Regions from separate parts of the Bradyrhizobium sp. LeoA1Lang genome, predicted to be linked through region 4. Evidence: predicted binding sites of a transcription regulator. Region 4 holds the regulator's gene; each other region holds the start of a gene.
What was found. Region 4 encodes LexA, which represses DNA repair genes until DNA is damaged. Its sites were predicted from a motif close to TGTTCNNNNTGTGTTCNG; they were not measured.

Region 1 (5,909 bases), on a different contig from region 4:
TGGCGCTGGCGCCGCACGCGTCGTGCTCGTTCAGCGAAATCCACAATCTGACTTCTCACTCCGCGCACGAAGTCGACATGCGCTTGGATTCAATGCGTGCCGAGCTTGCGCGAACTATGATGTGCAATTGCACATCAGAGAATCCATTGAACCGCATGCGCAAGCGTCGAAATGGACACCGCGTCATTGCGAGCGCAGCGAAGCAATCCATCGCGCCACTTGCGGAGACATGGATTGCTTCGCTGCGCTCGCAATGACGGAAATCTCACCGCGAGATTGCGATCGTAGCGTCTCTTACGCCCCAAATGCCGTCACAACATCGCAAACGCGCTCGACACCATCGCCACCGGCTTGTTGTCGGTGGCCGAGAGCAGCGTGACGCGGCCGAAACTCATGGTGCGGCCCAGGCGGACGACGCGCGCGTCCGCCAGCACGTCGGCAGCGCTCACCGCGCGCATGAAATGCGTGGTCTGGTCGACGGTGGTCATCGGCCGATAGCTGCGGTTCGCGGCTAGGTTGGCGATGACCATCGAAGTATCTGCGAACGCCATCAGCGCCTGGCCACAGACGACGCCGCCGTGACGGCACAGCCGTTCGGAGAACGGCATGCGCAAGACAGCACCGGGCTGCCAATCGGCACCGGCCTCCTGCGGCGGCGCAGCATCAAAGCCTTCGATCGAGAGATTGAGATCGAGCACCCAGGGGGCAAATACCTCGCCGAGCACCCGTCGCGCATCATCGATGCCGAATTCCGTGACCTCTTCTTGCATGGGGCGCTCGTTCCTCTCCCTGGATGATGATGGTATTCTAGAGGGCATTCCGGGGAAGGGAACAGCAGGGCGGCCGGCTTGAAATTGCCAGACTTTTGGCGCCGGATCGCACCTGCGGCCTGCTTTGCGGTGCGGCTTGGGCGATGCTATACGCCAAGCCAACCCCGAGGGGAGTAGTAAGGGAGCATCTCATGAGAATTCTGGGCGCCATCGCTGTCGCGGCGCTGCTGGCAACGCCGGCCTACGCGCAAATTTCGACCCCCCATATCAACCTGCTTGGCGACGGGCCGACGAAGACGCCGGACGAGATCGAGCAGGACCAGATCAGGGATAAGGCCTACAGGGAATCGCTGAAGAAGATTCCGGACGCCAAGACGTCATCCGATCCGTGGGGTACCGTGCGGAGCGACGCCCCCAAGGCCGCCACCCCGGCCAAGCCGAAGACCAAGACCGGCAGCGCGCAGCAGTAAGCGCCGGCGTCGACGCGGAGACTCGGATTCGGTCTCCGCTCTCCCTATATTTGGCCGGTCGTCACCTGGTTTGGAATTGCGACATGGCCTTGCGTCCGCGTGATCTTGCGAGCCGAATGGCTGCCCGGCGAAAGCGGGGCGACGGCTTCATGCGCGAGACCTTTACCCTGCCGCGCGACGAGGCGCGGCTGAAGGCGCGCGACTTCCTCAACCGGTATCCCAAGGCCGCCTATATGAGCGCGGTGGAAAGCTGGCGCGAATTGCCCGGCGACAGGATCGAATTCACGATGCGGCGTCTTGCCAGCGCCGATTGAGAGGTAGAGCGTTTTCGAGCGAAGTGGACACCGGTTCGCGTGAAGAAAACGCGTCAAAACAAGAATCTAGAGCTTCGGTTCTGATTCAATCAGAACCGAATATGCCCTAGTCCAGCGTTTTCGCGACCAGCCGAATCCGGAAGATCGGGCTCTTGGCCTCATCCAGCAGTTCGATCTGCCACTCCGCGTTTTCCCGAAGATGACGCGATACGCCGCTGATCATGTCGGCGCAGACACGAGTCATCTCCTTCCAGGCAGCATCGCGATCAGCAAACTCCGCACCGTCATTGCAGATGCCGGTGCCGTTGGCGGTTCGGATGCGAAAGAAATAGAGCGGCATGAGATGGCACCGGCGCATCAAAGGCCGCCGACCGGCAACCCACTGGGAGCAAAAACTCAGTGGAGGTCCTGACAGGGGAAAGATCAATCCCGGTTATTTACGGTAGTGCTGTCAGCGCAATGATGAGTTTGCGGCGCTGCTCGCTTCGCGGCTGGCCTTCTTCAGCTCGCGGTCGATGCGTAACTGAACCCGTCGGATCGCCAGCAATTGAAGCTTCGCCTCGGTCTTGCCGGTCTTGATTGTATCGCCGATCTGAAACTGCCACTTCCACACACCGGGGGTGGCCAGTGTGACGGTATATTCGACGCCCTTATGGATCATCTTTTAGGCTCCGCGCACAGCCGGCGGTATTCGAGGCCGAACGAAAGGTTGCGCCACATCGCAATCTGCCGAAGGGCAGTTGCCGCAGCCTTGCGCGATCCGATCGCTGGTCCCGGTATTCCCAAACCCTACCAATCGCCGTCCCCGGGTTTAACGTAAGTTAACATCGATCGAATCCCACCGTTCCAGCGGAGTGCATATTTTTCCCAAAGCTTGGTCAGTTCCGCCAGGACGCGCCGTTGCCACGTTCGATCAAATTGCTTCATGCGATGCGTGACGGAACTATCTCGGAAACGTGGCAGCCGGCCGCGGCCCCTCGGACAAGCCCGCTACAGGTCCGGACCCACGAGCAACTTGTCGTCCGAGGAACCCGAAGCACCCTGCGATCCCGTCAGGCGTGGAGGGATACCGTCAAGCAGCCCCCGTTCGAAAACCCGTGCGTTCTCGGGCAGATGCACCAAATCGCGAACATTTTGATGGAACTTTGTTCTTCTCCGGAGAACTACGGCGCCCGCGCGGGCTCGATCGGTACATGGGCACCCGTCCTCGCCCATATTGAGTTTCAGTCGCGGACGATCGCTGTCGTCGCGGCGAGGCAATCGTAGCTGAGCAATGGGGACTGCGGGTCTGCGCGAGTCGTTGCACCACTGCTTGCCGGCGGCGGCGATCGATGCCCGCGAGCAAACGATCGCGCGCAAGCATCGATCTGGAACGCGTGTTCCGAGAAACCTTCGCAGGGCGCACGACGAGCTTTGCGCGAGCGCCCTGATCGATCGCAGCCGAGTTCACGACTGCCAGTTCTTCCCACCCATCTCGGCGGGATGGCGCGGCCTTACCGTTGCAACTGCCATTGCTCGGCGTAGACAGCCAGTCGATCATATTCTTCGGCGATCTTAAGCAGCCTTTCGCGCGAGTTACGGTACGCAAACGACTCTGCGTTGGTGCGCGTCTCTTCCGCTCGCTCTCGCCAGTAGCGCGGGTCTTGCAGCGTGTTTCTCATGGCATTTCCCGTTCTGATCTGTCCGAAAGACAATTCCGGAACGGAAGAGATGCTCTCTCGCTAGGAAGGAAACCCGGATACCCGCTAACTTGCGTTAAGTTCGAAAGGAACTTCGTTCTCGGTCGGAGAACTACGGATTGTCGCTCTCTCTCTCTCTCTGGAACTTGGGGCGCCCGAGTTCAAAAAGAACATATTGCGAACATGGAACAAAGGTGGTACATAATTTCCGACGCAATAAACCATCGATTTCTTATCGCGCCCCGTTTGTCCCGCTAGCGAATCCCCGTCATAAGGAGCACATCCCATGTCCGTCACTACGCTGCGTATTGTCGAAGGATCCTCCATGGATAAGTCCAAAGCTCTGTCTGCTGCGCTGTCCCAGATCGAGCGCCAGTTCGGCAAGGGCTCGGTGATGAAGCTCGGCAAGAGCGACCGCTCGATGGATATCGAGACGGTATCGTCGGGGTCGCTCGGGCTCGACATCGCGCTGGGCGTCGGCGGCCTGCCGAAGGGACGCGTCGTCGAGATCTACGGGCCGGAATCCTCGGGGAAAACCACGCTGGCGCTGCACACGGTGGCTGAAGCCCAGAAGAAGGGCGGCATCTGTGCCTTCATCGACGCCGAACACGCGCTCGACCCGGTCTATGCGCGCAAGCTCGGGGTCAACATCGACGAACTCCTGATCTCGCAGCCCGATACCGGCGAGCAGGCGCTTGAAATCTGCGACACCTTGGTGCGCTCCGGCGCGGTCGACGTTCTGGTGGTGGACTCGGTGGCGGCGCTGGTGCCAAAGGCCGAGCTCGAAGGCGAGATGGGCGATGCGCTGCCGGGCCTGCAGGCGCGGTTGATGAGCCAGGCGCTGCGCAAGCTCACCGCCTCCATCAACAAGTCCCACACGATGGTGATCTTCATCAACCAGATCCGCATGAAGATCGGCGTGATGTACGGCTCGCCGGAGACGACGACCGGCGGCAATGCGCTGAAGTTTTATGCCTCCGTCCGCCTCGACATCCGCCGCATTGGTGCGATCAAGGAGCGCGACGAGGTGGTCGGCAACACCACGCGCGTGAAGGTGGTGAAGAACAAGCTAGCGCCGCCCTTCAAGCAGGTCGAGTTCGACATCATGTATGGCGAGGGCGTCTCCAAGATGGGCGAGATCCTTGACCTCGGCGTCAAGGCCGGCATCGTCGAAAAGTCCGGCGCATGGTTCTCCTATGACAGCCAGCGGCTCGGTCAGGGCCGCGAGAACTCCAAGGCGTTCCTTAGGTCCAACCCCGACATCACCAGCAAGATCGAGCTCGCGATCCGGCAGAACTCCGGCCTGATCGCCGAGCAGATCCTCGCCGGCACCCCCGAGCGTGACGCCGACGGCGATGAGCCGGCGGAAGAGTAAGTTTCAAGATATCCGATTTCTTCGCGGGAAGCGGGCGCTGAGGACGTTGAGTTGCCGACGTCTTCGGCGCCCGTTTTGTTCGGGTGATTGCCGAGGGGGCCATGAAGCGCCTGATCCTGACCAGCTCGTCCGGCTACTGCCTCATGCGCATGGATCTAGCTGAAGCCGTCATTCCTTTCACCACTCGTCTTGTATGGGGTCCATTGCCGTTTCCTGACAGTTTCGCCACCTATGTCGCCGCGCGTTCTGAGCAGCACGGTCCGGGATCTCATTGGTCGGACTTCGTCGGCGAGTTTCGAAACAACAGCGAAGCTCGCAAGGACCTCGCCTTGGTCGACTTCTGCGAGCCATACAAAACTGTCGAGCTATGGTTTGATCCAGGGCCGGATGATCAGTTGCAATTGATCTCGCTGCTCGATTTCTTTCGCTCCCACCCGGAAACAGTGGCCAAGTTGAGGTTGCTCATTGTCGACTTCGATCTGCTCATGATGGACCACGAGGGACCCGCCGCGACGGACGTACGCAAAGTCGACGTCACCGAGGCGAAGCTTGAAACGGGAAGCATGAGCTGGCAGGCGTATCGGGCGCCGACGCCGGAAGCCTGCTTCAACCTCCTCGGCAAGGAGTTGAGCGCACTACCGCTGCTGAGGACAGCTCTGATTGACCTTCTCGAAGAGCTTCCCTCCAGCACAACTGGACTCGGCGCGACGGAGATGCGCCTGCTGGAGCTGATTGCCGCAGGATACCGGGATACGAATTCGCTGTTCCATCTTCGCGGCCTTCGCCAGCGTCGTGTGTTCAAGGAGTGGGAGATCGGGTCTCTGCTGGAGGGGCTGGCGCACGGTCCGACGCCCGCCGTGGCTGGTCTCGATGATGAACTCCGTACCCTCAGGAGAGATAACTACCGCGGCCGCGGCGCGGCATACAAGCGAAGCCGACTGTCGCTCACCAAGTTTGGCAAGGCGGTGCTTGCCCACAAGGAAGATTTCAGCCGTCACAACCCAATCGACCGCTGGTGGGGCGGCACACATTTGACCAACGATAACCTCTGGCGCTGGAATCCAGGGCTGGTCGCGTCCTGACGATCCCGTAGGATGGGTAGAGCGCAGCGAAACCCATCATTGCCGCCAAGCGCATAGGGCGATGGGTTTCGCAGCGCTCTACCCATCTTACAATTCTACAATTTCGTCATTCCGGGGGCGCGCTTTGGCACGCCCCCGCATTGATGTGGTCACCTCACTCCGCAGCTTCCGCGTAATCGCTCACCGGCGGGCAGGAGCACACTAGGTTACGGTCGCCGT
Region 2 (5,909 bases), on a different contig from region 4:
GAAACGCGGATACCGTCCGCAATCTTGATGCGGAAGGCGTTCACCAGATGCGGGTAGGACTCCGGCGGCTGCGCGCGGCGATCTCGCTGTTCTCCAAGGTGCTGCCTCGTGCCAGGACGGGGGCCCTTAAGCGCGAGCTGAAGTGGCTCACGGCTGAGCTCGCGCCTGCGCGCGAAATCGACGTGTTCATCAAGGAGCAGGTCGAGCCGGTCACGCATGACCGCGCGCTGAGCCGTGGCGGCAAGGCCATCAAGGAGGAGTTCGGCGAGAAGCGCGCCAATGCCCTTGCGCGAGCGAAGAGGGTGGTGAGCTCGGAACGGTTCCGCAGGCTGCTGGTCGACACGCTGGAGTGGATCGAGTCGAAGCCGAACTCGCCAAACGCGCACGATGACGTCCCGATCGAAAAATTCGCGACCGACGTTTTGCACCGCCGTACCAGGAAGGCGCGCAAGCAAGGCCAGCATCTTGATCGGCTGTCGCCGCGCGCGCGGCACAAGCTCCGGATCAGGATCAAGAAGATCAGGTATGCGGTTGACTTCTTTGAGGCGCTTTTTCCGGCCAAGCGCGACCGAAAGCGGCTCAAGCGCCTGTCCAGCCATCTCAAGAAGATCCAGGATGCGCTCGGCGCGTTGAACGACTTTGTTGCGCATCGGAAGATGGCCATGGCGGCGGCGCTGCAGGCGCCGCGCGAGAACAGGCGGGCGCGTGCGCTTGCGGCCGGCGTGGTGGTTGGCCGCGAGGACAAGGCGATCAGGCCGCTGATCAAGTCCGCCCTCAAGGAGGCGCGACAGCTACAAGTGGTGTGAATTCGCGCTACTTCGATTTGTCCGATGTCGCGCGCTTGCTGCCAGCGATATCCGCCTCCCATCCGAACACGGAGCGGCCGCCGAGCGCGGGCGATCGGTTGCCTTCCTGCGCGACGAACGCATCGAAGGATGGGCCGGTTGCGGTTCGCTCCAAGAGGCGCGCCTGATTGTCGAGGCGCTTTAGCGCCTGTATCTCTTCGTCGCGGCCGAGGCTCGCCTGCTGCACGGCCGATTTCAGCACGCGGATGGTTTCGTCGTAGACCTTGATCGGCACCGGATAGGGATGGCGGTCCTTGCCGCCATGGGCGAGCGAGAACCGCGCGGGATCCTTGAACCGGTAGGGCGCGCCATGGACGACTTCGGCGACCATCGCGAGCGACTGCACGGTGCGCGCGCCGACGCCTGATGTCAGCAGCAGTTCGGGAAAATCGCGCGGGCCGCATTCGGCGGCTGCCGCCAGCGTGCCGTGCAAGCGGCGCGTGAACACGTCGCTGGCGCGCACGTCGTGATGCGCGGGCATGATCAGATGCGGCAGCTCCGGCTGCGGATCGGGCTGCTTCGAAAGCGCGGCATATTCGCGTGCGATACCGTCGGGGCCGAGCGCGCCGAGCAGATCGAGCTGTGCCGAGCGCGAGCGTTCGGCGCGGTGGTCGGTCAGGTTGATGATCTCGCCCTGCGTGGGACCGTCAATGGCGCTGTGCGGTTCGTCGACGAAGCTGCGCAGATTTTCGGAATGCCAGTGATAGCGGCGCGCCTGCCGCTTGTCGCCGTTCATGCCTTGCTGCACCACGGTCCACTTGCCGTCCTCGGTGACGAAGAAGCCGTGCAGATAGAGCTCGAAGCCGTCCTGGACGGCGGCGCTGTCGACCTTGGCCACCAGCCGGCTGGCGCGTGTCAGCGCCGCGCCATCGAAGCCGGTACGTTCGCCGAGGGCGGTCAATTCGTCCGGCGTGCGACGCGAGTTGCTGCCGCGGCCGCCGCAGACATAGATGCCAAGCTCGTCTTGCAGCGGCGGGAGCCCGCGCTTCAACGCGCCGATCACCGACGTGGTGATTCCAGAAGAATGCCAGTCCATCCCCATGACCGCGCCGAAGGATTGGAACCAGAACGGATGGGCGAGACGCTGCAGGAACTCCTCGCGCCCGTAATGGTGGACGATCGCCTGCGTGATGATCGCGCCGAGCGTGGACATGCGCTGGCCCAGCCACGCGGGCACGCGCCCGTTATGGAGCGGAAGATCGGCGCTGCCGGTTCGTCGTGCCATGGGGGTCCCGATGCGGAATCAGACGGAGTGTAGCAGTTCTTGCTGCGCCATAGGAGCGAGGTCGCGCCGAGTTTCGTAGCCCGGGTGGAGCGCAGCGCAACCCGGGACTTCTTAAGACTGCGTTGAGAGCGGCTCCGGGTTACGCTGACGCTCACCCGGGCTACGGCACTGGTGCGCCGCTCAGTCCCGCATCGTGCGCAAGGTGATGGAGTAGCGGGGTGCTTCGACGGCGGGGATGCTATGCTCCCAGATTTGCCTGGCCTCACCCGAGAGCAGGTAGATCGACCGGGGTTGCGCCTCCAGGGTGAAGCGCTCCCACTTGTCGCCGGCCGGGCGGCGGAAGCGGAACTTGCACGGCGATCCCAGCGACAGGCCGAAGATCCGGTCGAATTGCGGCTTGTCGCGGTGCCAGCCGATGCCGACGCCGGTCTCGTATTCGGTGCAGAGCGCCTGGGCGATCTCGGTCCCTGATCCGCCAAAGGCCTCGACCTGCCCGATCACGGGGCCAAGCCAGTCGGGGATGAAATCGGCCTCGCGTAGCCGGCGCTCCGTATAGTCGTAGCGGAAGCCGAACGAGGCCACCCGCCGCTTGCCCTGATATTGGCCGAACTGGAACGGCTGCAGCGGAAGCGCCGCGATGCGCGCGATCAGTTCCCGCTCGATGTCGGGCGAAAGGAAATCGGCGGCATAGCGCAGTCCCTCCGGCGCTGAAAACGCGGAGGAATTGTCGGCAAAAAGGGCGAGCTGCTCGGTCAGGCCGGCGGTCCTTATCTCGGCATGGCAGGATCGGCCCTTAATATAGGGCGGAACAGCGCGGCATGAAGGGGGCCGTCGATCGCATCGCCGGACCAGGTGCGGCGGCCCTTCACGCGCGCGTGCGTCACTCCGCGGCCATCTCCTGCGCGCCGCCGAGCAATTTCACATTGAGGCGGCCGCCGGCGAACAGCATGTCGTCGAGCGCCTCGTCGATGTCGGCTGATATCACCGACTTGCCGCCGTCGCGCGCGATGCTGGCCTGTGCGAGGCGCCGCATCAGCTCCTTGATGAAGGCGGCGCTGACGCCATCCGTGCGCCGCACCGCTTCATCGACGGTGCTCTCCTCAAGCGGCAGGTTCTTGCCATAGAGCCGCACGAGCTTGCCGCGGCCGATCGCATCCGGCAGCGGCACCTCGATCGCTTGGTCGATGCGGCCGGGCCGGCCGGCCAGCGCGCTTTCGAGCTCTTCGGGGCGATTGGTGGTGAGCACGAACAGGATGTCGGCATCCTCCTTCAACCCGTCCATCTCGTTGAGCAATTTGTTGAGCAGCGATTCCTCGCACGGGCCCATCAGTTCGCGGTCGCTGGCAATCAGGTCTACGTCTTCGATGACGACCATCGTCGGCTGCAGCAGCCGCGCCAGATTCATGTAGGCTTCGAGCAGCCCGATCTGTTCGGCGGTGATGATCAGCGTCGTATGTCCCGGCAGGTTGGTCGCGAGATAGCGGATGGTGTGAGTTTTGCCGGTGCCCGGCGGGCCATAGAGCAGGATGCCCTTGCGCGTCGACTGACCCAGTCGGCGCAGCGCGTCGCGGCTACCGACAAAGTTCAGAACATTGCGCTCAAGCAGTCTTAGGGTCGGTTCGGGCAGGATAACGGCCTCGCGATCGATCGGCGGCAACCGGTGCACCGTTACTCCCCTTGAGCGTCCGCGATATTCGGCTCCGCCGTCGAGCGAAAGAATCTTGCCGCGATAGGAGCGTGCTGCCTGCACCGCTTGCTCGAGTTCCGAAAAACAGCGCTGCACGAAGGTGTCGCCGGTTGCGCCGGTCGGCACCGCGATCTCGATCCGGATCGCGTCCTCGTTGCGGGATTCGCGATAAATTGATAGCAGCACCGCGTAGCGAAGCTCGCCAGCGCGGCACAGCCACAATCCGTTGTTAAGACATTTCACCGCCGCCGGCTCGCCGACGTCGACTTCATAATACTGCGGCGGAGCGATCACCGGCGCATTGCGCCCGTCATTCATCAATCCCGCAAAAGTCAGCGTCTCGTAGCGATATTCTTCGTGGACGCCGAAGAAGTGGATCGGTGAGGCGAGCAATCGGTCCAGCGCGACTTGAACGTCCGCACGCATATGACCCGGAAAGCCGCGCGCCCGCGTCACGAGCTGGTTGCGCGGAATGCCGGCAAAATGCCAATCAATCGCGACGTATGTGTATCTGAATTCTTCGCCCTGCAATTTTTCGGATGCATCCCTTGCCGCGAGCAGGCAATCGCTGCAGAGGCAGGCGATCTTGTCGCCGAGCTGCACCTCCTGCACCGGCGGCGGCGCGCCGCACAAATCGCATGGGCCGCTGGTCCTTACTGCCTCGCTGGTAATCTGAAGACGATGCCCGGCCGCGCTGATGCGCTGTTGCGCGGTTTTCCAAAGCGCCGCCGCGACCCGGGACGGATAAGGGCCGCAGGTGGCATTGCCTTGCTGGTCGATCTCGGCCGCGAACAGGATCGCCTCCCGTTCCGACTTGCCGAACACGGCGCGCAAGAGCTCCCTGACGAACTCCCGTGGCGTCTCATCATCATTGTGGAAGACAAACTGAAACGATTCGGCGCCGGTATACCCGTCGTCCATGAAATACCTCTTGTACGCAACTTAAGATCGAAAGAACAAAAAAAGAACATCACGAAACCTGCCCTTCGTCAAGCAGGCCAAACTAGAAAATGTCGGAGAGCTTTGCCGGAGGACGATTCGACACATCTTCGGCAGATTGACGGCGCACAGACCGCGATACCGATTCGCCGTTCGCGCGGGCCGCGCTTGTGAACTGCCTGTCGCTGCGACTTGATCAAATCGGCGGGCATGGTCCATAAGCGGCGTCCTCGCGACCGGTGGTTCGGTTGCTTCGAAGTGGTGCAGAGGGAATTGCGTGGCAAAGATTCATCAGCAGATTGCGCAAGAGCTTGGCGTGCGCGAACAGCAGGTCGAGGCGGCCGTCACGTTGCTCGACGGGGGCGCCACGGTGCCGTTCATTGCCCGCTATCGCAAGGAATTGACCGGCGCGCTCGATGACGCGCAATTGCGCACGCTGGAAGAACGGCTCACCTATCTGCGCGAGCTCGAGGAGCGCCGCACCGCGATCCTCAATTCGATTCGCGAGCAGGGCAAGCTCGATGCCGCGCTCGAAGCGCAGATCATGGCCGCCGACAACAAGGCGCGTCTGGAGGACATCTATCTTCCCTACAAGCCGAAACGTCGCACCAAGGCCGAGATCGCCAAGGAGGCCGGGCTCGAACCTTTGTCCGAGCTGTTGATGACGCAGCCGCAGCATGATCCGAAAGCGCAGGCGGCAGGTTTCGTCGATGCGGAGAAGGGCGTGGCCGATGCCGCCGCGGCGCTGGAAGGCGCGCGCGCGATCCTGGTCGAGCGCTTCGACGAGGACGCCGATCTGATCGGCGCGCTGCGCGAGGAGGTGTGGACGAATGCGCGCATGGTCTCAGCCGTGCGCAAGGGCAAGAAGACCGAGGGCGAAAAGTTCAAGGACTATTTCGACTTCAGCGAGCCGCTGCACAAGCTGCCGTCGCACCGCATCCTGGCGCTGTTCCGCGGCGAAAAGGAGGAGATTCTCGACCTGCAGATGCAGCCGGAGGCAGAGCCGCCGGTTGCCGGCGTGCCGAGTGCCTATGAATTGAAGATCATGAAACGTTTCGGCATTTCCGATCTCGGCCGTCCCGGCGACAAATGGCTGATCGAAACCGTGCGCTGGGCGTGGCGCACCAAGATCCAGGTGCATCTCAACATCGACCTGCGCATGCGGCTGTGGACGGCGGCGGAAACCGAAGGCGTGCGGGTGTTCGCCTCCAAC
Region 3 (5,909 bases), on a different contig from region 4:
GCGGCCCACCGCTGCAAGCGCGGTCAGCAGTGCATATTGCGTCGCCGTGTGCAGGGGATTGCGGCACAGCGCCGAGAGATAGGCGACGAAGATCACGGTGCCGATCGCGCTGGTGAAGTTTTCGCAGGTGATTGCGAGCGCCAGCGCCCACTGGTTGACGCCGACCAGCGCGAGCCAGGAGAAGGAGAGGTTGGCGAGCGCCTGCACGATGCCGCCGATCCACAGGCTGGTTGCCAGCGAATAGCGTCGCGCCACGAAGCCGCCGGCAAAGCCGCCGATCAGGGTCGCGGCCAATCCCACGCCTTTGACGATCGCGGCGTAGTCGACCTTGCTGAAGCCGATATCGATCACGAACGGCGCCGTCATCGTGCCCGAGAACGCATCGGTGAACTTGAACAGTACCACGAAGGCAAGCGCCGCAATGGCATCGCGCCGGCTCAGGAACTCGGAGAAGGCGCCGACCGCCGCGCGGATCACGCGCGAGAACGCTGTTTCCGCGGCCGTGGCCGCTTCGGCGTCCTTCGACTGCGCTGGTTCGGTTGCAACCAGCGCGGTGATCATGCCGATCACGACGAGGGCGGCCATCACCACATAACCCCACATCCATGCCGACGAGCGCACCAGGCCCTCGCCCTCAAAGCCGCTGACGATGAACAGCGCGCCCGCGGTCGAGACCAGCATGCCGATGCGATAGGCGGCGACATAGGACGCCATGCCGGCGGCCTGCTCGCTCTCGGGCAGGCTCTCGACGCGGAAGGCATCGACGACGATGTCCTGTGTCGAGGAGGTGGTGGCGACCAGCAGCGCGGCAAAGGCGGCGAACCAGGGTGAATGTGCGGGATCGGCGATCGCGAGCAGCAGGATGGTGGTGATCAGCAACAGTTGCGAGAACAATAGCCAGCCGCGGCGCCGTCCGAAATGTCGGGTGAAGAACGGCACATGCAGCGCATCGACCAGCGGCGCCCAGAGGAATTTCAATGTGTAGGGCGTGCCGACCAGCGCGAGCAGGCCGATGGTGCCGAGATCGACGCCGACCTCGCGCATCCACACCTGCAGCGTCGACCCGGACAGCGCCAGCGGCAGGCCTGACGAGAAGCCCAGCACCAGCACGATCAGGACGCGCGGCTGCAGATAGACGGCAAGGCTGTCGCGCCAGGAGGTGGCGGCAGGCTCGGCTTTCTCGGTCGCGGCGGCTGTCGCTTCAGGCGCGGTCATGCAGCCCTGTTAGCAGATTCGACGGGAAAATCTGCCCCTGTCCTACTCGCCCGCCTGCAGCTTGGGCGGGGCGGGGAACAATTCGGGCCGGCCGCTCGGCACAATCCGCGGCAGTTCCACCGGGGCATCCGACTTGCTGAAATCGAGCTCCTCGATGCGGCCGGCGCGCTTCTCGATCTTGTCGGCGGAAACCAGGATCTGGCGCACGTCCTCGTTCACCTGCGAGAAATGGTTCTGCAGCTTGAGCACGCGGTCGCGCAGCCGCGACAGATCGTCGCCGAGCTTGATCACCTCGGTGCGGATCTGGTCGGCGGCATCGCGCATCCGCGCGTCCTTCATGATCTGCTGCATTACCTGGATCGCGAGCATCAACAGCGAGGGCGACACCAGCACCACGCGGGCGCGGTAGGCCTTCTGGATCACATCGTCGAAACCGTCATGGATCTCGGCATAGACCGACTCGGACGGCACGAACATCAGCGCGGTATCCTGGGTCTCGCCGGCGATCAGGTATTTCTCCGCGATGTCGCTGACGTGCTTCATCACGTCGTTGCGCAGGCGCTGGCTGGCAATCTTGCGTTCCTCGTCGCTGCGCGCATCGTGCAGGGCGGTCATCGCCTCCAGCGGGAATTTCGCGTCGATGCAGAGCGGGCGCTGGTCGGGCAGGAACACCACGCAGTCCGGCCGCTTGCCGCTCGAGAGGGTGAACTGGAATTCGTAGGAATCCTTCGGCAGTCCGTCCTGGACGATCGCTTCCATCCGCGCCTGGCCGAAGGCACCGCGCGACTGCTTGTTGGCGAGCACGTCGCGCAGCGTCGTCACCTGCGTCGTCAGGTCGGTGAGGTTCTTGTGCGCGTTGTCGATGATGCCGAGCCGCTCATGCAGATGGCGCAGGCTGTCCATGGTGTGGCGCGTGGTCTGTTCCATGGACTGGCCGACGCGATGGGTGACCGAATCCAGGCGCTCGTTGACGGTGCGCGCCATCTCGGCCTGCCGGCCGGCGAGCGCCTGCGTCATCGCATCGACCCGGCCGCTCGCCTCGCTCTGGGCGCGCAGCACCTCGGTCAGCCGCTCTTCCAGTTCGTCGGCACGGATGGTCTGCGCGACAGCTAGTTCTGCGCCGCGCCGGGAGGACCGCGCGATCACTATGGCGATCGTCAGCAGCAGGACGAGCGCGAGCACGCCGAACGCAACCAGCGCATCAGTGACGCGGACCGGCCAGTCGCCGACCATGAAGAGAATCTCGTTCATAGAAGCGCTATAGCCGATTCGCTGGCGGGCGCGAACGAAAGTGGAACATTTATGGTTAACAAGCCGTGAAGTTTCATGGTTAAGAATGGCTGAAGAATCATGGTTAAGGCGATCTTAACCGGTTCCGGATCGCATTGACCCCGGCATATCAAGCGCTTAAATCGCCCGCCATGGCCCTAAGAGAAATCATCATCCTGCCGGACAGGCAGTTGCGGCTCGTCTCCCAACGCGTGGAAAAGATCACGCCGGAGATCCGCAAGCTGGTCGACGACATGTTCGAGACCATGTACGAGGCGCCCGGCATCGGGCTGGCCGCGATCCAGGTCGCGCAGCCGCTGCGGCTGGTCACCATGGATCTCGCGAAAAAGGACGAGAACGGCGAGACCACGCCGAAGCCGCGCGTCTTCATCAACCCGGAGATCATCTCGGCGTCCGAGGAGAAGTCGGTCTACGAAGAGGGCTGTCTGTCGATCCCCGAATATTACGAGGAGGTCGAGCGGCCGGCGCGGGTGCGCGTGCGCTTCACCGACATCGACGGCAAGGTGCATGAAGAGGATGCCGAGGGCCTCTACGCCACCTGCATCCAGCACGAGATCGACCATTTGAACGGCATCCTGTTCGTGGACTATCTGTCGAAGCTGAAACGCGACCGCGTGCTGAAGAAGTTCGCCAAGGCCGCCAAGCGCGTGGCGGAGTAAAGCCGGCGCTATTTTCGCCGTCATGCCCGGGCTCGACCCGGGCATCCACGTTCTTTGCTGCCGCGGGCGCGAAGGTCGTGGATGGCCGGGACAAGCGCGGTCATGACGAGTACTCTACCTTTCAGCCGAGGTAACCCGCCCCATGCCGCTCCGCCTGATCTTCATGGGTACGCCCGATTTCGCCGTGCCGACGCTGCTCGAACTGGTCGCGCACGGCCACGAGATCGCCGCCGTCTATACCCGCGCGCCGAAGCCGGGCGGGCGGCGCGGCCTGCAACTGCAACCGACGCCGGTCGAGCAGAAGGCACGGCGAAACAGCATTCCCGTGTTGACGCCGAAGACGTTGAAGACGGCGGAAGCGCTGGAAGAATTCCGCGCGCATCAGGCCGATGCGGCGGTCGTGGTTGCCTATGGCATGATCCTGCCGCAGGCGATCCTCGATGCGCCGAGGCTTGGTTGCTACAACCTGCACGCTTCGCTTCTGCCGCGCTGGCGCGGCGCCGCGCCGATCAACCGCGCCATCATGGCGGGCGACGCCGGGACCGGCGTGATGGTGATGAAGATGGATGTCGGTCTCGACACCGGCGATATCGCGATGGCCGAGCGGCTTCCGATCACCGACCGGATGACGGCGGCCGATCTGCACGATGCGCTGGCGCCGCTCGGCGCCGACCTGATGGTGCGGGCAATGGCCGCGCTGGAACGCGGCGGGCTGCAACTGACCGGGCAGAGTGAGGACGGCGTCACCTACGCCGCCAAGATCGAGAAAGCCGAGGCGCGGATCGACTGGAACAGAGCTGCGCACGACGTGCTGCGGCACATCCACGGACTGTCGCCATTCCCAGGCGCTTGGGCCGAATTGCCACACGACGGCGAATCGGTGCGCATCAAGATTCTCCGCTGCGAGCTCGCGAGCGGCTCGGGCACGCCGGGCACCGTGCTCGATGACAACCTCGCGATCGCCTGCGGGGAGGGCGCCATCCGTGTCCTCGAGCTGCAGCGCGAAGGCAAGGCACGGATGAAGTCGATCGACTTCCTGCGCGGCACGCCGCTGAAGGCCGGCGCGCGGTTTACATAGGTCATGCCCCGCTACAAGCTCAGCATCGAATATGACGGCACGCCGTTCTGTGGCTGGCAGATCCAGGACCATGCGCCGAGCGTGCAGGGCGCGCTGGAGACCGCGGTGAAGGCGATGTGTGGCGAGGACGTGCGCGTCCATGGCTCCGGCCGCACCGATGCCGGCGTGCATGCGCTCGGACAGATCGCGCATTGCGACATCGCAAAGCCGTTTCCGCCGGACCGCCTGCGCGACGGCCTGAACGCGCATCTGCGTCCAAATCCGATCGCGGTGCTCGCGGCCGAGATCGTACCGGATGATTTCCAGGCGCGCTTCTCCGCAAAGAAGCGCCATTACCTCTATCGCATCAGGAACACGCGCGCGAACCTTGCGCTCGACATCGGCCGCGTCTGGCGCGTGCCACGCCATCTCGATACGGACGCGATGCATGAAGCCGCGCAGCGCCTGATCGGTAAGCATGACTTCACGACCTTCCGCGACACCGAATGCCAGGCGAAATCGCCGGTGAAAACGCTCGACCAGCTTGATGTCACGCGCAACGGCGATGCGGTCAGTATCGTCACCTCGGCGCGCTCGTTCCTGCATAGCCAGGTGCGCTCGCTGGTCGGCTCGCTGGTCTGGGTCGGCGAAGGCCGCTGGACCGCCGACGATCTCGCCGCAGCCCTTGCCGCCCGAAACCGCGCCGCCTGCGGGCCGGTGGCACCGCCGGAGGGCCTGTATCTCGTGCGGGTGGAGTATTAGACCTCGGCCCTCTCCGCCGTCATGGCCGGGCTTGTCCCGGCCATCCACGCCTTCCTTGTGGGAGGGTGGGCGAAGGCCGTGGATACCCGGCACAAGGCCGGGCATGACGACGGATACTTAACCCCAAGCGGAGAAGCGTGGATGGCCGGGACTAGCCCGGCCATGACGGCGGAGTGAGTGGCGACGGCGGAGCAAACGCCTCAGTCCTGGAGACTAGGCAAAATACCTGTCCAGCACGCCGCGAAAGACTTGTGTCAGTTTTTCCAAATCGGCGATCGGCGCGCGTTCGTTGATCTGGTGCATGGTCTGGCCGACCAGGCCGAATTCGATCACCGGGCAATAGCTCGAGATGAAGCGCGCATCCGACGTGCCGCCCGAGGTCGAGAGCTCCGGCTTGCGTCCGGTCACCGCCTCGATCGCCGCCACCGCAAGGTCGGTGAACGGGCCGGGCTTGGTTACGAACACGTTCGAGTTCGACGGCTCCCAGACGATGCGGGCGCGGATGCGGTTGCCGCAGGCTTTGGCCAGGCGTTCCTCCACCAGCGTGCGCAGGCTCTCCTGGGTGTGGTTGTCGTTGTAGCGGATGTTGAATTTCGCCCGCGCCTGGCCGGGGATGACGTTGCTTGCGGTATTGCCGACGTCGACGGAGGTGAATTCGAGGTTGGACGCCTGGAATTGCGCGCTGCCGTGATCGAGTGGCTCGTCGCTCAGCGCCACGATCAATCGCGAAATATCGGGCACCGGATTGGAAGCGCGGTGCGGATAGGCGACATGGCCCTGCACGCCCTCGACATAAAGCGTGCCGGATTGCGAGCCGCGGCGGCCGACCTTGATGGTGTCGCCGAGCACCTCGACATTGGACGGCTCGCCGAGCACGCAATGATCGAACTTTTCGCCGCGCTCGGCCGCCCATTTCAACAGCTTGA
Region 4 (5,909 bases):
AACCTCATTCTGGCACAACTGATGCCGTAGGGGGCCGTCCACCCCATCAACCACAGGCCTTTGTAGTGCGCTCCGCTACCACCGCTTGCTCACGCCACAACAATCGCCTGTGGTTATGGGTCCCGTCTTTCGACGGGACGACAGCGGTATGTGTGTCACCGTTCCCGGTTGTTACAATCGAAGACATTGCCGCCTCCTTGGGATTTTCGTACACAGCCCTCGCCATGACTCAACCGCCCCTCTCCCCCGGCGCCGCCGATGTCCTGTTGTTCGACCTCGGCCGCGTCGTGCTCGATATCGATTTCGGCAAGGTGATGACCACCTGGGCCGGCCATGCCGGCTGCGAGCCCGGCGAGCTCGCCACCCGCTTTGTGATGGACGAGAGTTACAGACATCACGAGGTCGGCAAGATCGATGACGCCGCCTTCTTCGCAAGCCTGCGGCAGTCGCTCGGCATCGGCATCTCCGACGCCCAGTTCCTGGAAGGCTGGAACGCGATCTTCGCCGGCGAGATGCCGGGAATCGCCGCGCACCTGGCGCGCGCCAAGACGCGCCTGCCGCTTTATGCTTTCTCGAACACCAATCCGCCCCATATCGAGCATTTCTCGACAGCCTATTCGGACGTGCTCGGCCACTTCCGCCAGATCTTCTTCTCGTCGACGATCGGGCTACGGAAACCCGACGCGGAAGCCTATGATTACGTCGTCAAGGCGATCGGCGCGCCGGCCTCGCGCATCGTGTTCTTCGACGATTCCACCGAGAACATCCGCGGCGCACGGGCGGCGGGTCTCACAGCCATTCACGTCACATCGTCAGATGATGTGACGAACGCGCTTCTCGCGCTCGGAATTTAGGAGTTGCCCGTGGCCCTGATGCCGGTCGCCGATGCGCTAGCCGCGGTCCTCGCCGGCGCGGAACCATTGCCGGAAGAGATGGTCGCGCTCGATGCCGCCTATCACCGCACGCTCGCCCGTGACGTCGCAGCAAAGCGTACTCAGCCGCCACTGGCGATGTCGGCGATGGATGGCTATGCGGTGCGATCCGCCGATGCCGCCGATCTCAGCGCGCGGCTGAAGGTGATCGGCGAAGTCGCCGCGGGCCGGCCGTTCGATCGGGAACTTGGTCCGCGGGAAGCGGCACGGATCTTCACCGGCGGCGTCATTCCCGCCGGCGCCGATGCCGTCGTGATCCAGGAAGACACCCGGGTCGATGGCGATCACATCACCATCACCGAAGCTGCCATCGCCGGGCGGCATATCCGTCCCGCCGGCGTCGATTTCCGTGAAGGCGACGTGCTGCTCAGGCGCGGAAGCCGGCTGACCGACCGCGCGCTGTCGCTGGCGGCGGCGTCGATGAACTATCCGGAACTTCCCGTGCGGCGCCGGCCGAAGGTGGCCGTGCTCGCGACCGGCGACGAACTGGTGATGCCGGGCACCTCTCCGGGCCCGGGCCAGATCGTCTATTCCAACGGCTATGCGCTGCGGGCGCTGGCGCGCGCGGAAGGCGCTGAAGCGATCGATCTGGGGGTCGCCGCCGACACGGTTGCCGCCACCACCGAGGGCATCCGCCGCGCGCATGCCGCGGGCGCCGACATCCTCATCACCACCGGCGGCGCCTCGGTCGGCGACCACGACCTCGTAAAGCCGTCGCTCGAGGCCGAGGGCGTCACCATGGCGTTCTGGAAGATAGCGATGCGGCCCGGCAAGCCGATGATGCATGGCCGACTCGGTGCGATGCGGGTGATCGGCCTGCCCGGCAATCCGGTGTCGTCCTATGTCTGCGCCTACCTGTTCCTGGTGCCGTTGATTCGTGCCCTCCTCGGCCGCTCGGCGATTCATCACGTCATGGAAAGCGCCCTGCTCGGCCGCGATCTCGCTCCCAATGATCAGCGCGAAGATTATCTCCGCGCGCTTCTCGAAGAGCGCGACGACGGCACGCTGATCGCAACGCCAGTCACCAAGCAGGACAGTTCGCTGCTTGGGAATCTCACTGCGGCGCAGGCACTTGTGATCCGTCCGCCATTCGCGCCGGCTGCCGCAAAAGGCGCGTCTTGCGACATTCTCCGATTGCCTGAATGACGCCGCGACCAGCACCTACTGGAGCAGCATCTCTGATCGCGTTCACCAGAAATTAAGTGGTTGCGGAACACATATCGAACATATAGTGTCCGTTCATGATTTGTTTCGAAACTCGCTGTCTACGAATGGGAGTGCGTGACTCCCGAGATCAGCTCTTCACAAGTCTCGGATCGAACGACGCTACCAACCGGGGGAATGCTCGCGATGCTTACGCGCAAACAGTATGAACTTCTGCGTTTCATCAACGAACGGCTGAAAGAGGCCGGCGTGCCTCCTTCCTTCGACGAGATGAAGGACGCACTCGACCTGCGCTCGAAGTCCGGCATCCACCGCCTGATCACGGCGCTAGAGGAACGGGGCTTCATCCGCCGCCTGCCGAACCGCGCCCGCGCGATCGAGGTGATCAAACTGCCTGAGCTCTCGGCCGCCGGCAACGGCCGCCGCGGCTTCACGCCGAGCGTCATTGAGGGCACGCTCGGCAAGCGCACGACCAGCGCGGCCGTGGCCGAGGACGATGGCAACCGTCCCGTTGCTGTTCCCGTGATGGGCCGGATCGCGGCGGGTACGCCGATCGAGGCGCTGCAGACCCGCAGCCACACCATCAGCGTGCCGCCCGACATGCTCGGCTCCGGCGAGCATTATGCGCTCGAGGTGCGCGGCGATTCCATGGTGGAGGCCGGCATCCTCGACGGCGACATGGCGCTGATCCAGCGCAACGACACCGCCAACACCGGCGACATAGTGGTGGCGCTGATCGATGAGGAGGAAGCGACGCTGAAGCGCTTCCGTCGCCGCGGCGCGTCAATCGCGCTTGAGCCTGCCAATGCGGCTTACGAAGTCCGCATCCTGCCGCCGAACCGGGTGCGGATCCAGGGCAAGCTGATCGGGCTTTATCGCAAGTACTGAGCGGCCGGCGACGCAGCAGCTCGTCCGGTACTTTGGTGGGTGCTCTGCCCTCAAGGACACTGACAAGAGCTGCTTAGAATGATTAGAATAAGGCCCCCGGTAAGTTCGCCGGGGCACTCTCGGTGCAAGGAGATGTGCGGCGGCGCCTCGCTATCGTGTTTGTGAACGGTGAGAGGGCGCGGGCCGTACAAATGCCAAGAACGGAGCAGAGGCTTATTAGTTATCGTCCACTCTGATAGAGGCCTGCGCCTCTCCCAGGCCCGGGTCGGCTATCTCGAATGAGGAGCAATCCGATGTGTGACTATAGCCTGCACGCCGTGGCGACGCGTCCCGCCCAGGTTGGAGAGACGCTTATCACCACCACCTTCCGCGGCACCTCGACCCGCGGCTTCGCTTCGGAAAGCGATCCGACGGTCGCAGTCTGCATGCTTCCCGGGACCGAACTCGCGTTCGCCGATAACGTCCGTTACGACAATCGCTGGATCTGGACCAAGACGACCGGCTTCCGTGTCGGCAAGTTCAACCAGATCGATCCGCATATTCGGGATCGTCATCACGACGCGATCGAATTCCCCGATGGCAGCCATGTGCTGGTGACCCAGCTCTGCGAAGGGCAGCGGGCGACCGTGCTGCAATTGCCAGTGACGCATCATGTTGCAGAGCCGGCACCGAAGGCGGTCGAGCAGCGCCCCGCGCCGAACCCGCTGTTCATCGGCTGACAGCTTCCGGCAGCGTGCGCCGCCGGTCTCGGCCGGCGGAGCGTTGCCGCGAGTGAAAAGCAAAGTGTTTTGAGCGGCCCCGGAGGTCATCCGGGGGCGCATGTGATTTTGTGTTGAACGGACGCTTTATTCGCCAAGGGGGCGTGATCGGTGGTCACCAAGATCACGTGGCAAAGAGCCGGACGAGTGGCTGAGCCCGGCCGATACATGTTCAGGTTCGGCTGGCTCACCGTCGCAGCGGAAGATCTCGCGATCTGGGAGCGATTTCCGGATGCGACCTTCACGCTTGTGCAAATGCCGTCGCATTCGGGCGGCCCGGATGAGTTTCGGCTCGGCGCCTTCGAGCTAGCGGCCAACGCCGGCGGAGATTGAACGGGGCGCTCAGTCTTCCGACTGCAGGTCGGATTCGGACGGGGTCGCATCGATGGCGCGCGGCACGGGTGCCCCCTGGATCCGGATCGTGGTCTCGACCTCGCCTTCGCCTGACATCGCAGGCGACCACGGCCGGTCGAGGCCGGCGGGCCTGACCGCGTCGATGACGAAGCCGTTCCGGTTCCGCCTTAGCGCCAGCCCGCCCTGCCGCCGCAGCCGCTCGGCATCGATGACCGCCGCCGCGCAGCCTGGCGGCACCGGCCGTGCGGTCACGATCAGCACCGCCCGCTCGCAATCGTCCGCGAGCGCCTCGGATCGCTGGGTGAGCGCGATGAACGCGCCACCGGCCGCAGAGGTCACGCAGCCGCTCTCATCGCAGGACACGCCCTCGGTCAGCGACGAATCGCCCGCGGTGCGGGCATCGGCATCCGCGGCCAGCCACTCCTTGGCGAGAAACGCATCCTTCGCAGTCCGCATCAGGTGCAGCCGCCCGTCACCGCCGCGGACGGCGACATTGCGGCCGTCGCCGGAAATCAGGATGTCCGGTTGCGGCGCCCCCACCGCCCAGACCACCGCAATGAGAAGCACGGCCGCGCCGACGAAGCGCAGCGGCGTGCGCAACAGCCCGAGCAGGATGACGCCCAGGCTCGCGGCGATCAGCGGGCCGATCCCGAACGCACTGACGTGGCCGACCGCGCCCGGCAGCGCGGCGACTCCCTGCGCGACCACGATCATCCAATCGATTCCAGTGCCCATGATCGCCCAGAACACACCGTCGAAACCGAACGGCATCGCCAGCAGGCCAAGCAGGCCGGCCGGCATCACCAACGCCGACACCACCGGCATCGCCGCGAGGTTGGCGAGCACGCCAAAGGGCGCCACCCGGTGGAAATGAAAAGCGGCATAGGGCGTGGTCGCCAGCCCCGCCACCAACGACGCCAGCAGCAGCATCGCGACCTCACGCCCGCCCCACAGCGCGATCCGCGCGGTCGTGGAATGGTCTGGCGCGGCAAACAGATGCGGCATGCCGATCTGCACCAGCGCCACCAACCCGAGCGTCGCCGCAAACGACATCTGGAAGCTTGGATGCACCAGCGCCTCCGGCGCGATCGCGAGCACGATCATGGCCGCGACCGCGAGCGTCCGGAACGTCACCGCGCGGCGGTCGACCATGACGGCGATCAGCACCACTGCGGTCATGAGGAACGAGCGCTGCGTCGCGACCTCCGCACCCGACAGCAGAAGATAGAAGGCGGCCGCCACGAGCGCCGCCGCGGCAGACCATTTCTTGATCGGAAAGCCCACGGTGAGCACCGGAAACAGCGCAAGCAGCGCGCGAACCGCGAAGAAGACCACGCCCGCGACCACGGCCATGTGGTAGCCCGAGATCGACAGCACGTGCCCGAGCCCCGAGATGAACATCGCATCATTCACCGGCTCGGAGATCGCATCGCGCCGGCCGGTCAGGAGTGCGGTCGCGATCGCGCGATTGTCGCCTTCGAGCACGTTGCGGATCCGCGCATCGATCGCATCGCGCATGCCCTGCATGAAGGCCGCATAGCGCAGCGTAAATCCGCGGCCTTCCGGCGGCGCGGTCGTCTTGATGGCGCCGAGTACGAAACCGGACGCGCCGATGCCCTGGAAATAGAGATCGCGGCCAAAATCGTAGCTCCCGGGCCGCAGAGGAGCGAGCGGCGGCTGCAGCCGCGCCTTCAATTCGACGAAGCTGCCGACTTCGGGGGCAGTGCCCTTCTTCACCGACAGCCGAACGCGCTCAAGTTTCGGCGTGCCGCGCTGGCTTTCGATGCTTGCGACGCGCAGCACGAAACGGTCG

Region 1: the regulator LexA is predicted to act here: its motif matches at 3,400-3,417, upstream of recA (recombinase RecA).
Region 2: the regulator LexA is predicted to act here: its motif matches at 4,710-4,727, upstream of ACZYOF_RS17555 (ATP-dependent Clp protease adaptor ClpS).
Region 3: the regulator LexA is predicted to act here: its motif matches at 2,497-2,514, upstream of ACZYOF_RS12135 (DNA recombination protein RmuC).

What each region holds. Positions count from the first base shown of each region.
Region 1 covers NZ_JBVAPG010000042.1:36,222-42,130, forward strand. The annotation lists gene ACZYOF_RS16580 (pyrroloquinoline quinone-dependent dehydrogenase) at 1-51, shown strand, start outside; gene ACZYOF_RS16585 (PaaI family thioesterase) at 312-770, opposite strand; gene ACZYOF_RS16590 (hypothetical protein) at 962-1,240, shown strand; gene ACZYOF_RS16595 (hypothetical protein) at 1,324-1,554, shown strand; gene ACZYOF_RS16600 (DUF6894 family protein) at 1,661-1,894, opposite strand; gene ACZYOF_RS16605 (hypothetical protein) at 2,006-2,215, opposite strand; gene ACZYOF_RS16610 (hypothetical protein) at 3,048-3,215, opposite strand; gene recA (recombinase RecA) at 3,520-4,608, shown strand; gene ACZYOF_RS16620 (hypothetical protein) at 4,710-5,690, shown strand; gene gcvP (aminomethyl-transferring glycine dehydrogenase) at 5,845-5,909, opposite strand, start outside.
Region 2 covers NZ_JBVAPG010000046.1:37,742-43,650, forward strand. The annotation lists gene ACZYOF_RS17540 (CYTH and CHAD domain-containing protein) at 1-806, shown strand, start outside; gene ACZYOF_RS17545 (DUF763 domain-containing protein) at 814-2,070, opposite strand; gene ACZYOF_RS17550 (alpha-ketoglutarate-dependent dioxygenase AlkB) at 2,251-2,922, opposite strand; gene ACZYOF_RS17555 (ATP-dependent Clp protease adaptor ClpS) at 2,951-4,678, opposite strand; gene ACZYOF_RS17560 (Tex family protein) at 4,974-5,909, shown strand, end outside.
Region 3 covers NZ_JBVAPG010000026.1:59,872-65,780, reverse strand. The annotation lists gene ACZYOF_RS12140 (AmpG family muropeptide MFS transporter) at 1-1,215, opposite strand, end outside; gene ACZYOF_RS12135 (DNA recombination protein RmuC) at 1,258-2,466, opposite strand; gene def (peptide deformylase) at 2,637-3,164, shown strand; gene fmt (methionyl-tRNA formyltransferase) at 3,307-4,242, shown strand; gene truA (tRNA pseudouridine(38-40) synthase TruA) at 4,246-4,983, shown strand; gene dapE (succinyl-diaminopimelate desuccinylase) at 5,197-5,909, opposite strand, start outside.
Region 4 covers NZ_JBVAPG010000033.1:65-5,973, forward strand. The annotation lists gene ACZYOF_RS13940 (HAD-IA family hydrolase) at 225-854, shown strand; gene ACZYOF_RS13945 (molybdopterin molybdotransferase MoeA) at 864-2,078, shown strand; gene lexA (transcriptional repressor LexA) at 2,283-2,984, shown strand; gene ACZYOF_RS13955 (hypothetical protein) at 3,278-3,703, shown strand; gene ACZYOF_RS13960 (hypothetical protein) at 3,890-4,075, shown strand; gene ACZYOF_RS13965 (ComEC/Rec2 family competence protein) at 4,085-5,909, opposite strand, start outside.